2 regions of the Acetanaerobacterium sp. MSJ-12 genome follow, and region 2 is predicted to be linked to the other one. Evidence: a T-box and tRNA genes for the amino acid it is inferred to sense, from the RefSeq annotation. Region 2 holds a T-box; the other holds one or more tRNA genes.
What was found. A T-box is a leader RNA that pairs with one kind of tRNA and senses whether it is charged. The one in region 2 lies ahead of tyrS (tyrosine--tRNA ligase), so its partner is inferred to be a tRNA-Tyr.

Region 1: it has a tRNA-Tyr gene. The T-box ahead of tyrS (tyrosine--tRNA ligase) is inferred to sense a tRNA for this amino acid. The anticodon was not compared.

What each region holds. Positions count from the first base shown of each region.
Region 1 is NZ_JAHLPK010000002.1:219,642-225,950, reverse strand. It holds gene KQI11_RS03065 (AAA family ATPase) at 1-23, opposite strand, end outside; gene KQI11_RS03060 (IS3 family transposase) at 351-1,502, shown strand; tRNA gene KQI11_RS03055 (tRNA-Tyr) at 1,578-1,662, opposite strand; tRNA gene KQI11_RS03050 (tRNA-Thr) at 1,703-1,778, opposite strand; tRNA gene KQI11_RS03045 (tRNA-Pro) at 1,836-1,912, opposite strand; gene KQI11_RS03040 (AAA family ATPase) at 2,190-3,155, shown strand; gene KQI11_RS03035 (DUF58 domain-containing protein) at 3,180-4,370, shown strand; gene KQI11_RS03030 (transglutaminase-like domain-containing protein) at 4,387-6,309, shown strand, end outside.
Region 2 is NZ_JAHLPK010000003.1:196,201-202,509, reverse strand. It holds gene KQI11_RS04660 (ACT domain-containing protein) at 1-171, shown strand, start outside; gene KQI11_RS04655 (MATE family efflux transporter) at 528-1,916, shown strand; gene KQI11_RS04650 (alpha/beta fold hydrolase) at 1,996-2,823, opposite strand; gene tyrS (tyrosine--tRNA ligase) at 2,846-4,072, opposite strand; T-box leader at 4,127-4,377, opposite strand; gene recN (DNA repair protein RecN) at 4,401-6,101, opposite strand; gene KQI11_RS13440 (arginine repressor) at 6,112-6,309, opposite strand, start outside.

The DNA.
Region 1 (6,309 bases), on a different contig from region 2:
CGGAAAACAAACTTAGTTAGCATATTTTCACTCCCTCAAGTCGATTATAATACAATTTGTCAAATAAATCAATATTAGATTGAGGAAAATCCTCATTTATACGTATATGTTAATATGATTTGAGGCGTCGTTTCATAAAAAAACAGCACCGGAACCTCGCTTGGAGGACATCGGTGCTGTTTTTTGCAGGTATTCATTTTCTCTGATATTAGAAGTAAGCTCTGTTTGTTTCTACCTTCATTAACTTTAGGCTTTTTTGAAGAAAGATAAATGATAAATCAATGGACCTTTATGGTAGCTGATAATTTTGTTACAATAGTCAAAGTCAACAGAAAGGAGAAAACTTAATTATGCCTAAAACCTATTCAGATGAATTTAAACAAATGCTCTATCAAAAATACAAATCAGGAGAAAGCATATCTAATCTTTGTAAAAGCTATAATGTTTCCCGAAGCTCCCTCTACAACAGGTTTTCAGATATGAAACCAATTGTGAAATCTCAGGGAAAAATGTATTCGGCTGGTAATATTCTCTCCTTGCAGAGAGAATTAGAACGTTTAAAGGCTGAAAACGAGATCTACCGTATCAGCGGCTGCACCCCAAAATCCCCTCTAAAAAACCGAATTGATGCAGCTTTAGAATTAATGGAACATTACGATTTTCGAATGATGCTTGTATGTAAAGCACTTGATGTAAATCATACAACACTTTATCATAGAATTCGTCATAAAGATATTCCGACCAGTTATGAATTGCGAGATAATGAGCTTCGTCCACTTATTCAAAAAATATTTGAAGAAAGCAAGCAGAGATTTGGAGCGCCCAAAATTCGCATCAAATTAAAAGAAATAGGATACACTGTTGCTATTGAAAAGATACGAGAATTAATGAAGGAAATGAATCTTTGCTGTCAAGCACAGAAACCCTCCCGATATGATAATAATATTTATCATCGACAGTTTCGAAAAGATAGATTAAAACGAAACTTTACAACAGAAGCTCCAAATATTGTTTGGGTCAGTGATACAACACATGTGATGGTAAATAAGACATTTTATTATATCTGCGTTATTATCGATTTATTCTCCAGAAAAGTTATATCTTACGAAGTATCAACCTCTAACAATACAGCACAATCAAAAGAAGCTTTTAAACGAGCTTTTCAGGAACGTGATTGCCCATCTAATCTAATTTTTCATTCTGATCAAGGCTCACAATATGTCTCTTACGAGTTTCGCCAATATCTTCGGAAAAAGAAAGTGAAACAATCTTTCTCAGCCCCCGGTTCTCCGCACGATAATGCAGTAGCAGAGTCTTTCTTTGCCTGTATGAAAAAAGAAGAATTACATCGTCATGCTTATTTCACTGCAGAAGAACTAATACAATCAGTAGAGGAATACATTCACTTTTTTAATTATGAACGACCTCATCATCGGTTGAAAGCACGAACACCTGAACAAGTAGAAATAGATTATTATGCAGAAAATTCGACAAATACATAATTACAATAATAAAAAACGAAGGTATGTTTTGTACATTTCCAAAAAGAAACTACAAAAACCTACCTTCGTATCATCTGGTGGTGGAGGATGGATTCGAACCATCGAAGCGAAACGCAACAGATTTACAGTCTGCCCCCTTTGGCCACTCGGGAACTCCACCATATTTTATTTTAGTAGCCACATTGGCCGGCTCTTTTCAATGGAGCTGGTGGACGGACTTGAACCCCCGACCTGCTGATTACAAATCAGCTGCTCTACCAACTGAGCTACACCAGCAAATGTGACAACGGTATGGATTATACCATCTTCTTTTCGCGTTGTCAACAAAAAAATTGGTCGAGGCGACAGGACTTGAACCTGCGGCATCCTGGTCCCAAACCAGGCACTCTACCAAACTGAGCTACGCCTCGTCAGCCTTTGTGTTACAGCGCAGCACACCAAAAATTGCTGGATATTCGTAACACAGCTTTTATATTTTAGCCCATCCGCGCCCGTTTGTCAACCAGATCCGCCCCCCTCTTTTCCGCGCTCTCGCCGCGCTGTAACCCAACTGTAACACTTTGTAACCTCCGTCAGGTTGTATGAAAAAATTTGCTCATGTATACTGTTGTTATAGCAAACGGCCGCCCTGTCGCCCCGCCCCGCGGGGAGGCGGCCGCGCGGACAGAGCAAAAAGGGAGTGAAAGCATGGAGCACACGTATAACCCCAAGGCGCAACGCATCCTTTCTGAAATCAAAAAAGCAGTGGTCGGCAAGGACGACATCGCCGCCAAGATCCTCATGGCCCTGCTGGCACAGGGTCACGTCCTCCTCGACGACATCCCCGGCGTGGGCAAGACCACCCTGGCCATGGCCTTCTCCAAGGCCCTCTCGCTGGACTACCACCGCATGCAGTTTACCCCCGACGTCATGCCTTCGGATATCACCGGCTTCACCATCTACAACAAGCAGCTGGGCGATTTTGAGTACAAGCCCGGCGCGGCGGTCTGCAACCTCTTTTTGGCCGACGAGATCAACCGCACCTCCTCCAAGACCCAGTCGGCCCTGCTGGAGGTGATGGAGGAGGGCCGCATCACCGTGGACGGGGTCACCCGCGAGACCCCCAAGCCCTTCATCGTCATCGCCACCGAGAACCCGGTGGGCTCGGCCGGCACCCAGATCCTGCCCGAGTCGCAGCTGGACCGGTTCCTCATCTGCCTCTCCATGGGCTACCCCGACGTGGAGAGCACCATCACCATCATGGAGCGCCGCCACGACAGCAACCCGCTGGACGAGGTCATCCCCCAGGCCAGCCGGGAGGAAATTTTGCAGATGCAGCGGGAGACCCAGCTGGTCACCGTGCACAAGGCCATCTACGAGTACGTGGCCCAGTTGACCGAGGCCACCCGCAACCACGCCATGATCACCCTGGGGATGAGCCCCCGCGGCGCCCTGGCCCACGTCCGGATGGCCAAGGCCATGGCCTACCTCTACGGCCGCGACTTCGTGGTGCCCGACGACGTGCAGGAGACCTTCTTCGACGTGGGCGCCCACCGGCTGGTGCTGGGCTCCAAGGCGCGGGTCGGCGGGGTCACCGCCAAGACCCTGCTGCAGGAGATCCTCAACGACACCCCGGCCCCACAAATCACCGAGAGCCTGCTCGACCAACAGTAGAAGACGCCGAAAGGGGATGTTCCCGTGAAAAAAGCGCGCATCATCTACGGGGCGTTCTGCGTCGCCATGGCGGTGTTCGCCTTCTCCTACCGGGAGTACCTGTCCATGCTGGCCTTCGCCATGGCGCTGCTGCTCCCCCTGGGGCTCTATCTGCTGCTGCGCCACTGCGCCAAAAAAGTCGAGGTAGAGCTGCTGCCCGGCCCCCACTCCCTGGGGCGGGGCGAGTCGTTCTCCCTGCAGCTACAGATCAAAAACCGGGGGCGGCTGCCCATCGCCCGCTGCCAGGTGGAGCTGTTGGCCCGCCACCAGTTCTACGGCGACCCCAACCGGACGGTGGTGGAGACCCCCGTCTTCTCCAAAAACACCCAGACCATCTCCTACTCGGTGGCCCCCCGCCACACCGGGAAGATCACCTTCTCCCTGGGCGAGGTGCGACTGTACGACTTTTTGGGGATCACCTGCATCCGGCTGGAGCCGAACAGCCGCCTCGTGCTGCCGGTGCTGCCCGCCTTTGTGGACTCGGCCGCCCGCATCGGGGTGGACTTTTTCCGCCACGTGCCCGACAGCAACACCTTCTCCCGCCACCGGCGGGGGGACGACTCCTCCGAGACCTTCAAGCTGCGGGAATACCAGCCCGGCGACCGGATCAACCACATCCACTGGAAACTCACCGCCAAGGTGGGCGAGATGATCGTCAAGGAGTCCAGTTTCCCCCTGCAGGACACCACCTGCATCTTCTTGGAGCTCTACCGGGTCTCCGGCTCGCGGGAGGACAAGAACTACCTCGACGCCATCTTGGAGACCCTCTGTGTCCTCTCCCCCCTCTTTTTGCAGGAGGGGATCGAGCACACCGTCTACTGGTACGACCTGCAAAACGGGGGGCTCGCCTCCCACCGGATCACCGACGAGGCCGACCTGTTTGGCTGCCTGGACGACCTCTTTGACGCCGCCAGCTACACCGAACAGATCTATGCCCTGCAGGCCTACTGCCAGAACTTCACCGTGGCTAAGAGCGCCCAGGTACTCTACCTGGCCCCCATCATCGAGACCGGCCCCATCGAGCAGATGGGGATGGAGCACCGGGAGCCCTTTACCTTTTTCTACATCCACGACTTCGACCACTGCGACATGCCGGTGCTGGACCGGTATGGCATCCGCTGTATCTGTGTGGACTCCGACCACCCGGAAGGGGCCCTGCAGGCCCTGATTCTGTGAGAGGGGGGACTGGACTTTGAAAGCGAAGAAAAAGCGCGGCAAGAAACCCTCCCTCCTCTACAAACTGCGCCACCCGGCGCCCCTCCCCCCGCTGGAGGGGGACGACATCGTCCTTCTGCGGGACACCTCCCTCGCCCTGGAGCGGCGCGCCCCCCAGGCCAAGTGGTATGTGCGGCTGTTTTTGCTGGGGCTCTGCGCCCTCTCCTTTTTGGCCAGCTTCCTCACCCTCTACCAGCTGCCGGTGAGCCTTGTCTCCCCGGTGGCGCTGGGGGTCTGTCTGGTGGGGGTCTGCCTGCTCTACACCCTCTTTAAATACCCCCTGGCGGGGACGGGGGTGGTCCTCTTTGCAGCCGTCTCCTTCGGCCTCTTCAAAAGCGACGCCCTCTTTTTCGGCTTTGAGATGTTTTTCAACCGGGTCATCGAACTGCTCAACTGGCACACCTTTGAATTTTTGATCCCCTACCGGATCCCGCCCCTCTACGACCAGCCGGCCAGCGAGCGCTTCTTTGTGAACTTTGCCCTCTGCTGCATCCTCTTTGTCATTGGGGTGGCCATCCTCTACCGGCCCAACATTTTCCTCTACCTGGCGGCCACCTTCCTGCCGCTGCTCCCGGGGCTCTTCTACGGCCTCACCCCCTCCTACCTCCCCTTCTTGCTGCTGGCCGCCTCCTACGCGCTGGTGCTCTCCCTGCACCTGGCCACCCGGCACCCCCGCGCCAAGAGGGACTTCTCCGAAAAAATCGAGAAAAAGGCCCGCGCCTTTCGGGTGGACTACCGAAATTACAACTACCGCTACGCCACCGCCCTCAAGAGCGGCTGTGTCCTCGTCGGCCTCTGCCTCTGCTGCCTGGCGGCGGGCGGGCTCATCATCTCGCCGCCGCTGTACAACAGCCGGGCCTTTACCTCCTTTCGCAACGGCGCCGGGCACAAGCTCTCCGAGGTGTCGATGGAGAAACAGCCCAGCCGCATCCTCAACCTCTACCGCGGGCAGTTGAGCCGCCTGGGCATCTGGCGCAACTACGACGCCGCCAACGACCTGATGATCCGCACCCCCACCCTGGGCCAGTCCATCTACCTCAAGGGGTATGTGGGCGGGATCTACCGGGGGGACCGGTGGGACACCCTGGACGAGGAGGCCGAGCAGACGGGCCGGCAGGCCTTCGGATCCCTCTTCTCCGAGGCGGAGACCTCGCCCCAAAACCTCCCCAGCGACTACATCGCCCTCTGTGACACCATCGACAACCCGGTGCTCAAAGGGGTCTACCTCTCCCATGCCACCATCTCGGTGGAAGGGCTCAAGGACACCGCCCTCAAGCAGTTCACCTATGTGCCCTACGGCGCGGTCTACCCCTGGTACATCGGGGAGGAGATCGACCCCTCCCTCCTCCTCGAAGGGGAGGAGCTGCCCGAGCGGGAGACCGCCCAGACCGACCTGGACAGCACCATCTGGACCGACAACAACCGCTGGGCCGGCTCCTACGACTTTGACTTTTATACCGCCCCCAACCTGCTGGGGGTGGACATGGACACCCCCCTGCAGGAGGCGGCGCAGCGCGACCGCGACGCGGCGGCTTACGCCCGGCGGGAGGCGGCCTACCGCCGCTTTGTCTACCAGACCTACACCCAGGTGCCCGACAACATTCAGAAGGTGCTCACCGACGAGCTCTTCACCCCCCAGGCGCTGGCGGAGGCGGGCGACCTGGCCACCTACACCGACTGGGTCCGCAGCTATTTGAGCGAACACTACCACTACAACCCCGCCCCCGGCTCCACCCCCGACGGGCAGGACTTTGTCGAGTACTTCCTCACCCAGCGGGACAGCGGCTTTGCCACCCACTTCGCCTCGGCGGGCGCCATGATGCTGCGCTCGGCCGGCGTGCCCGCCCGCTATGTGGAGGGCTACGCCCTCACCCCCCAGGCCTTGAGCGGCCGCGGGCTG
Region 2 (6,309 bases):
GTGGCCGAGGGGGAGGAGATGCAGTTTTGTCCCGGCGTGGCGGCGGCAGTGATCGCCGCGGTCAAGCAAAGCGGCGCCTCCATCGCCATGATCACCACATCAGAGACCGACATCTCCCTGCTGCTGCCCGCTGGAAATCTGAGCGCGGCCAAAGCGGCGCTGGAGGGATAGTGCCTTCTTTTCTCTGCTTTGTACCAAAGAAGGCGGTTTGCTTGTCTAAAAGACGGCACAACAGAACAGTCTGACGGGAGAGCGGTGGCAATGACATCCCTTCCCGGCCGAAGTTGATGCTAAAGGGCGAAATCGCGTGATAGAAACGGGCCTCCAACTTGGAGGCCCGTTTTGTTGTGCAAAATTTGCATAAATATTTGTGCAGAATATATAAAAAATTTGAAAAAAGATTGGCCTCAAAAATAGCGTGGAATTTGGTTAAATAGCCCTTAAATCGGCTGTCATGTGTTTGCTTTTTGTAAAAGAATATTGTATCATTATTAACGATGTCGAGTTTTAAAAGAGGAGGGCCATATTTGAATCAGAGAAACGATATGACGCGTGGGGACCACATCATGAAGCAGCTCTTCTTCTTCATGCTCCCCATGTTGCTGGGAAACATCTTCCAGCAGTTTTACAACATCGCCGACACGATCATTGTCGGCAACTGGGTCGGCGCGGATGCGCTGGCGGCCGTTGGGGCAAGCAGCCCCATTTTCTTTTTGTTTGTCGCGGCTGCCAACGGCATGTCCGCCGGCGGCGGAGTGGTCATCGGCCAGTACTTCGGCGCAGGCGATCACAAGCGCTGCCGTAAGTCCATCACCACCTTTTTGATTTTTGAAGGGGTGGTCGCCACCGCTCTGGGGATCGTGGGTATTTTCATCTGCAAGCCCATCCTGCGGATGATCAACACCCCGGCCAACATCATCGATGGGGCCAATATCTACCTGTGCATCTACATGGGCGGCCTGGCCTTCAACTTCCTCTACTTCGCCCTCTCCGCGGTCTACCGCGCCCTGGGCGACAGCAAGCCCCCGCTCTACTTCCTGATCATCTGCACCATCTTGAATATCGTCTTGGATTTGGTCTTTGTCATCAACTTCGGCTGGGGGGTTGCCGGCGTGGCTATCGCCACCATCCTCAGTCAGACCGTCTGCTGCGTCATCTCCTGGATCGTGCTCTACAAGAAGATCGCCTTCCTGGAACAGCCAGACGAGACCGGATGGGCCCGCTACTACAACAACGAAATGGCCATGAAGATGTTCAAGCTGGCCATCCCCTCCACCATTCAGATGAGCTCGGTCTCCCTGGTGGGCATCATGATGCAGGGGATCATCAACAACTACGGCACCGCCTATATCGCGGCCTACACTGCAGCCAACAAGGTGGACAACATTACCTTTATGCCGGCCATGAGCATCGGCGTGGCCATGAGCGCTTTTACGGCCCAGAACATCGGCGCCGGGAAGATCAAGCGGGTGCGGGAAGGCGTCAAGATGGGCAACCTGCTCTCCCTCATCTTCTGTGTCTCGGTGTCGGCGGTGGTCTTTTTACTGGGACCCACCATCGTCTCGTGGTTCATCAGCGGCGAGGGTTCGCAGCAAATTATCGACATCGGCTCGGTGATGGTGCGCTTTATCGTGACATTCACCTTCTTGAGCGGGCTGCGAAATGTCTATGAAAACACCCTCAAAGGGGTGGGCGACATGAATATGGTGATGTTCATCACCATTGCAGGGATGGTGGTCCGCTATCTGGCCGCCCTGGTGATGATGAAGCCCTTTGGCTTTGCCGCCGTCTACTACTCGATCCCCATTGCCGCCCTCTTTGAGGTGCTCGCCTCTTTCTGGCGCTGGAAGACCGACAAGTGGAAGCGGACCATCGTGGTGCGCGAAGCGGAATTTGACGAGTCCCTAGAGGTCTAAAAAAGAAAACCTTTCAAAAAGAGCCCCCGGTGTTTCTGAACAAACACCGGGGGCTCTTCTCTATTTTGCTGTGCGGGCTTTAAAGGCTCTCTTCGTTTTCGATTCCCCGCAACCAGCTCTTGACCGTCTCACAGAAGAGGTTGTGGTGCTCGATCTCCAGGTTGTGACCGGCATTCTCCCACAGCAGCAGTGAGTGGCGGGTGTAGTGGTCCCTCACCAAATCGACACACTGGGTGTAGCCCACCACGTTGTCCTGTTTGCCCAGGAAAAAGAGGGTGGGCACGTCGCAGAGGCCGTTTTCCTCGGGCAGTTCGCTGAAGGCGTACCCCGGGGAGTGGCTGATGCTGCGCAGGTAGGGTTCGTCGATGGCAGCTGCTGAGGCAAGTTCATCCAAGAAGCGGTCGTAGGTGTACTGGTCCTGAATGACAAAGAGGTTGGTAAAGAGCACCCGGTGCGAGGCGGGCAGCTGCTTGATGAGTTCCTCGTTGCGGTAGACCACCTTGAAGTTGGGGAGGATGCGCTTTTGGCGGACGGGCTCGACCAGCGGGCAGATGAAGATGCCGCCCATGATGCGCTCGGGCATGGCCGCCAGCAGGCCCCGGAGGATGTAACCGCCGTAGGAGCGGCTGATGGCCAAAAACCGCCCGTCGGGAATGACCTGCTCGATAAAAGTTTTGACAAACTGCAGCATGTCGTCGCTGTTTTTGACCTGGTCGCAGCGGGGGGTCTTGCCCATGCCGGGCAGGTCAAAGTAGATCCGCTTGTAGCTGATGAAGGGGGCAAACACCGGTTCGATGCTGTGCTCCATCTGCACCATGCTCTCGGTCCAGCCGTGGATACAGAGAACGGGAGTCCCCTCCCCCACGATCTTGTACTCGACCGGTACGCCAAACACTTCTGTCGTCATCTGCGCACACCTCTCTTTTTTGTCACAGGGTGATTTTGTGGAAGGTCTTTTTCCCCTTTTTAATGATGATAAAGCCGTCTTTGAACGCGTCCAGGGAGACGCGGTGCTGGGCGTCGGCGATCTTCTCCTCGCCGACGCTGACGCCGCCCTGCTGCACCAGCCGCCGGGCCTCCCCTTTGGAGGGGGTCAGACCGGCCATCACCATCAGATCCAGCAGACCGACGGAGCCGTCCTGCACCAGGGACTGGTCGAGGGGGGTGGTGGGCATGTGCTCAGAGGCGGAACCGGCGGCGAAAAGGGCCTTGGACGCCTCGAGGGCTTTCTGTGCCTCCTCCTCGCTGTGAACCAGCTTGGTCAGCTCAAAGGCCAGTTTCTCCTTGGCGCGGTTGATCTCCCGGTCCTGCAGCGCCTCGTACTGGGCAATCTCCTCCAGGGGCATAAAGGTGAGCATCTTCATGCAGTTGATGACGTCGGCGTCGTCGATGTTGCGCCAGTACTGGAAGAACTCGTAGGGGCTGGTCTTCTCGGGGTCGAGCCAGACGGCGCCGCTCTCGGTCTTGCCCATCTTCTTGCCCTCTTTGGTGGTCAACAGGGTGAAGGTCATGCCGTAGGCCTCTTCCCTCTTGACGCGGCGGATCAAGTCCACCCCGCCGAGGATGTTGGCCCACTGGTCGTCGCCCCCCAGCTCCATGGTGCAGCCGACGGCGTCGTACATGTGCAGGAAGTCGTAGCTCTGCATGATCATGTAATTGAACTCGATAAAGGAGAGGCCCTTCTCCATGCGGGATTTAAAGCACTCGGCGGTGAGCATCTTGTTCACTGTAAAGTATACACCAACATCCCGCAGAAAGTCCAGATAATTTAGCTTACAGAGCCAGTCGGCGTTGTTGAGCACCAGGGCGCGCCCGTCGGTGAAGTCGACGAACTTGGACATCTGCTGCTGGAACCGCTCCACGTTGTGGGCGATCTCCTCCTTGGTGAGCATCTTGCGCATGTCGGTCTTGCCGGTGGGGTCGCCCACCAGGGTGGTGCCGCCGCCCAGCAGGGCGATGGGGCGGTGACCGGCCTGTTGCAGCCGCCGCATCACCGTCAGCTGCAGAAAGTGCCCCACGTGAAGGCTGTCGGCGGTGGCGTCAAAGCCGATGTAGAAGGTGACCGGCTTGTCGCCGTTGAGCAGTTCCTCCACCCTCTCCATGTTGGTCGACTGGGCGATGAGCCCCCGGGCCTGCAGTTCATTAAAGATTCCCACGATACATTCTCCTTTTTCATTTGATAAAAAAAGCCCTCTGTGCATATTTTGTGCACAGAGGGCGAGTTTTCACGCGCGGTACCACCTCAGTTTGCCGTCTCCCGACCCATGTTGGAGGGGCGACGGCCTCGTTGGGGCGCAGTAACGGGCGCCGGACGGCCCTCCCTACTGCCGGCCAAAAATCGGCCGGGTTCAAAAGGGCGGCTCAGGGGTGTATTCCCGCCGGAAAAGCCGCTTTCTCTCAGCAAACGAAAGCTCTCTTGGGACTTTGGGCCGGCGGTACTGGTCCCCTTCTCTGCCTGTAAGCAATTTTTGCATTACCTGTATCTTACCCGTTTGCCGGGCGGTTGTCAACACCGCCCTGGGCGCGGGCGAGCATTTCCCGCGCATTTTGCAGCGACACCCCGCTGACCGCGTCGCCGGAGATGATGCGGGCCAACTCCCGCACCCGGTCCTCCTCCCCCAGCGGGCGGATGTCGGTAAAGGTGGACACCCCGTCGGAGTGCTTGGAGATCAGCAGGTGGTTGCCCCCATAGGCGGCCAGGCTGGCCGAGTGGGTGACACAGATGATTTGGTGGGAGGCGGCGGTCTCTTTGAGTTTTTGGCCGATTTTTTGGGCGGCGCTGCCGCTGACCCCGGTGTCGATCTCATCAAAAATCAGGGTGTCGATTTGGTCCTTCTCAGCGAGGATGTTTTTGATGGCCAACATGATGCGGGAGAGCTCGCCCCCGGAGGCGATTTTGGAGATGGATTTGGGCGCCTCCCCCACATTGGCCGAGATGAGGAAGCGGACGGCGTCCATCCCGTCCCGGTGGAGCTTGGGCTCGGAGACCACCTCGGTGACAAAGGTGACCCCGCTCATGTTGAGGAAGGCCAGCTCCCGGCAGATGGCGGCGGAGAACCGCTCCCCCGCCTTTTTGCGCTTGGCCGAGAGCTGCTGGGCCAGGTCGGTGGCAGTGCGCAGCTCGTCGCGCATCTGCTCTTTGAGGGAGAAGATCTCCTCGTCGCTGCCGGCAAGGGCCTCGAGCTGGCGCTGGCAGTCGTCCCGGTAGGCGAGCACCTCGTCGAGGGTGGCGCCGTATTTTTTCTCCAGTTGCTGCAGGGTGGCCAGGCGGTTTTCCAAAAAGTCGATGTCCACATAGGCGTCCGCATCCGGCCCGCCCGAAAGGGCCGAGAGGTCGGCGGCGTGCTCCTGCAGCTCGTAGAGGAGGGCGGTCAGCTTGTCCCCCACCGCGCCGGTGGCGGGCAGGTATTCGCGGATGTTTTGCAGGGACTGGGCTGCCGTCTGCAGCAGGCCGATGGCGCCGCTCCCCTCCTCCCCGCCGTTCAAACAGTCCTGTGCGGCCTGCAGGTTCTGGGCGATGAGTTCGGCGTATTTGGCCTTGTTGATCTGCTCTTCCAGCACCAGGTCTTCGCCGGGGGCCGGGTCGGCCTCGGTGATCTCGCCGATCTGGTAGGAGAGCAGGTCGATCTGTCGCTCCCGCTCGCTGCGGCGGGCCTCCAAGTCGGCGATGGTGCGCTTGAGGTCCCGCACCTTGACATACTGAGCCTGGTAGCGCTCGAGCAGGGGTTCCAACTGGCCGTAGGTGTCCAGCACCCGGATGTGGCTCTTCTCGTCCAGCAGCTGCTGACTGTCGTGCTGGCCGTGGACGTTGATGAGCAGCTGCCCCAACTCCTTGAGGATGGACACGTTGGCCGGACGGCCGCCGATCTTGCAGGTGTTTCTGCCGTCGCGCCCGATTTCCCGCACGATCAGCAGGCTGCCGTCGGGACAGTCGTACCCCATCTCCTCCGCCCGGGCGGCCACCGCCGGGGAGAGCTCCTCAAACAGGGCGCTGATCAGGGCCCTGTCGGCCCCCTGGCGCACCATGTCCTTGGAGGTGCGGTTGCCCAAGATGGCGTTGACCGCGCCAATGAGGATGGATTTTCCCGCGCCGGTCTCGCCGGTGAGGACGTTGAGCCCCGCCTCCAGCGGCAGGGTTGCCCGCTGGATGACGGCGACATTTTCAATGTAGAGTGTTCGCAACATGGCGCTCTTCCTACCTGTTCTGGGGGATGTAGGTCCGCAGCTCCTCGCAGAGCTCCCGGGCGTACTCCTCGCTCTTCATCAAGATAAAAAAGGTGTCGTCCCCCGCCAGGGAGCCCACAAAGCCGTTCCACTGCATCTCGTCAAAGGCGGCGCAGGCTGCAGAGGCCAGCCCCTTGTAGCAGAAGGCGCAGACGATGTTCTGGGCGTA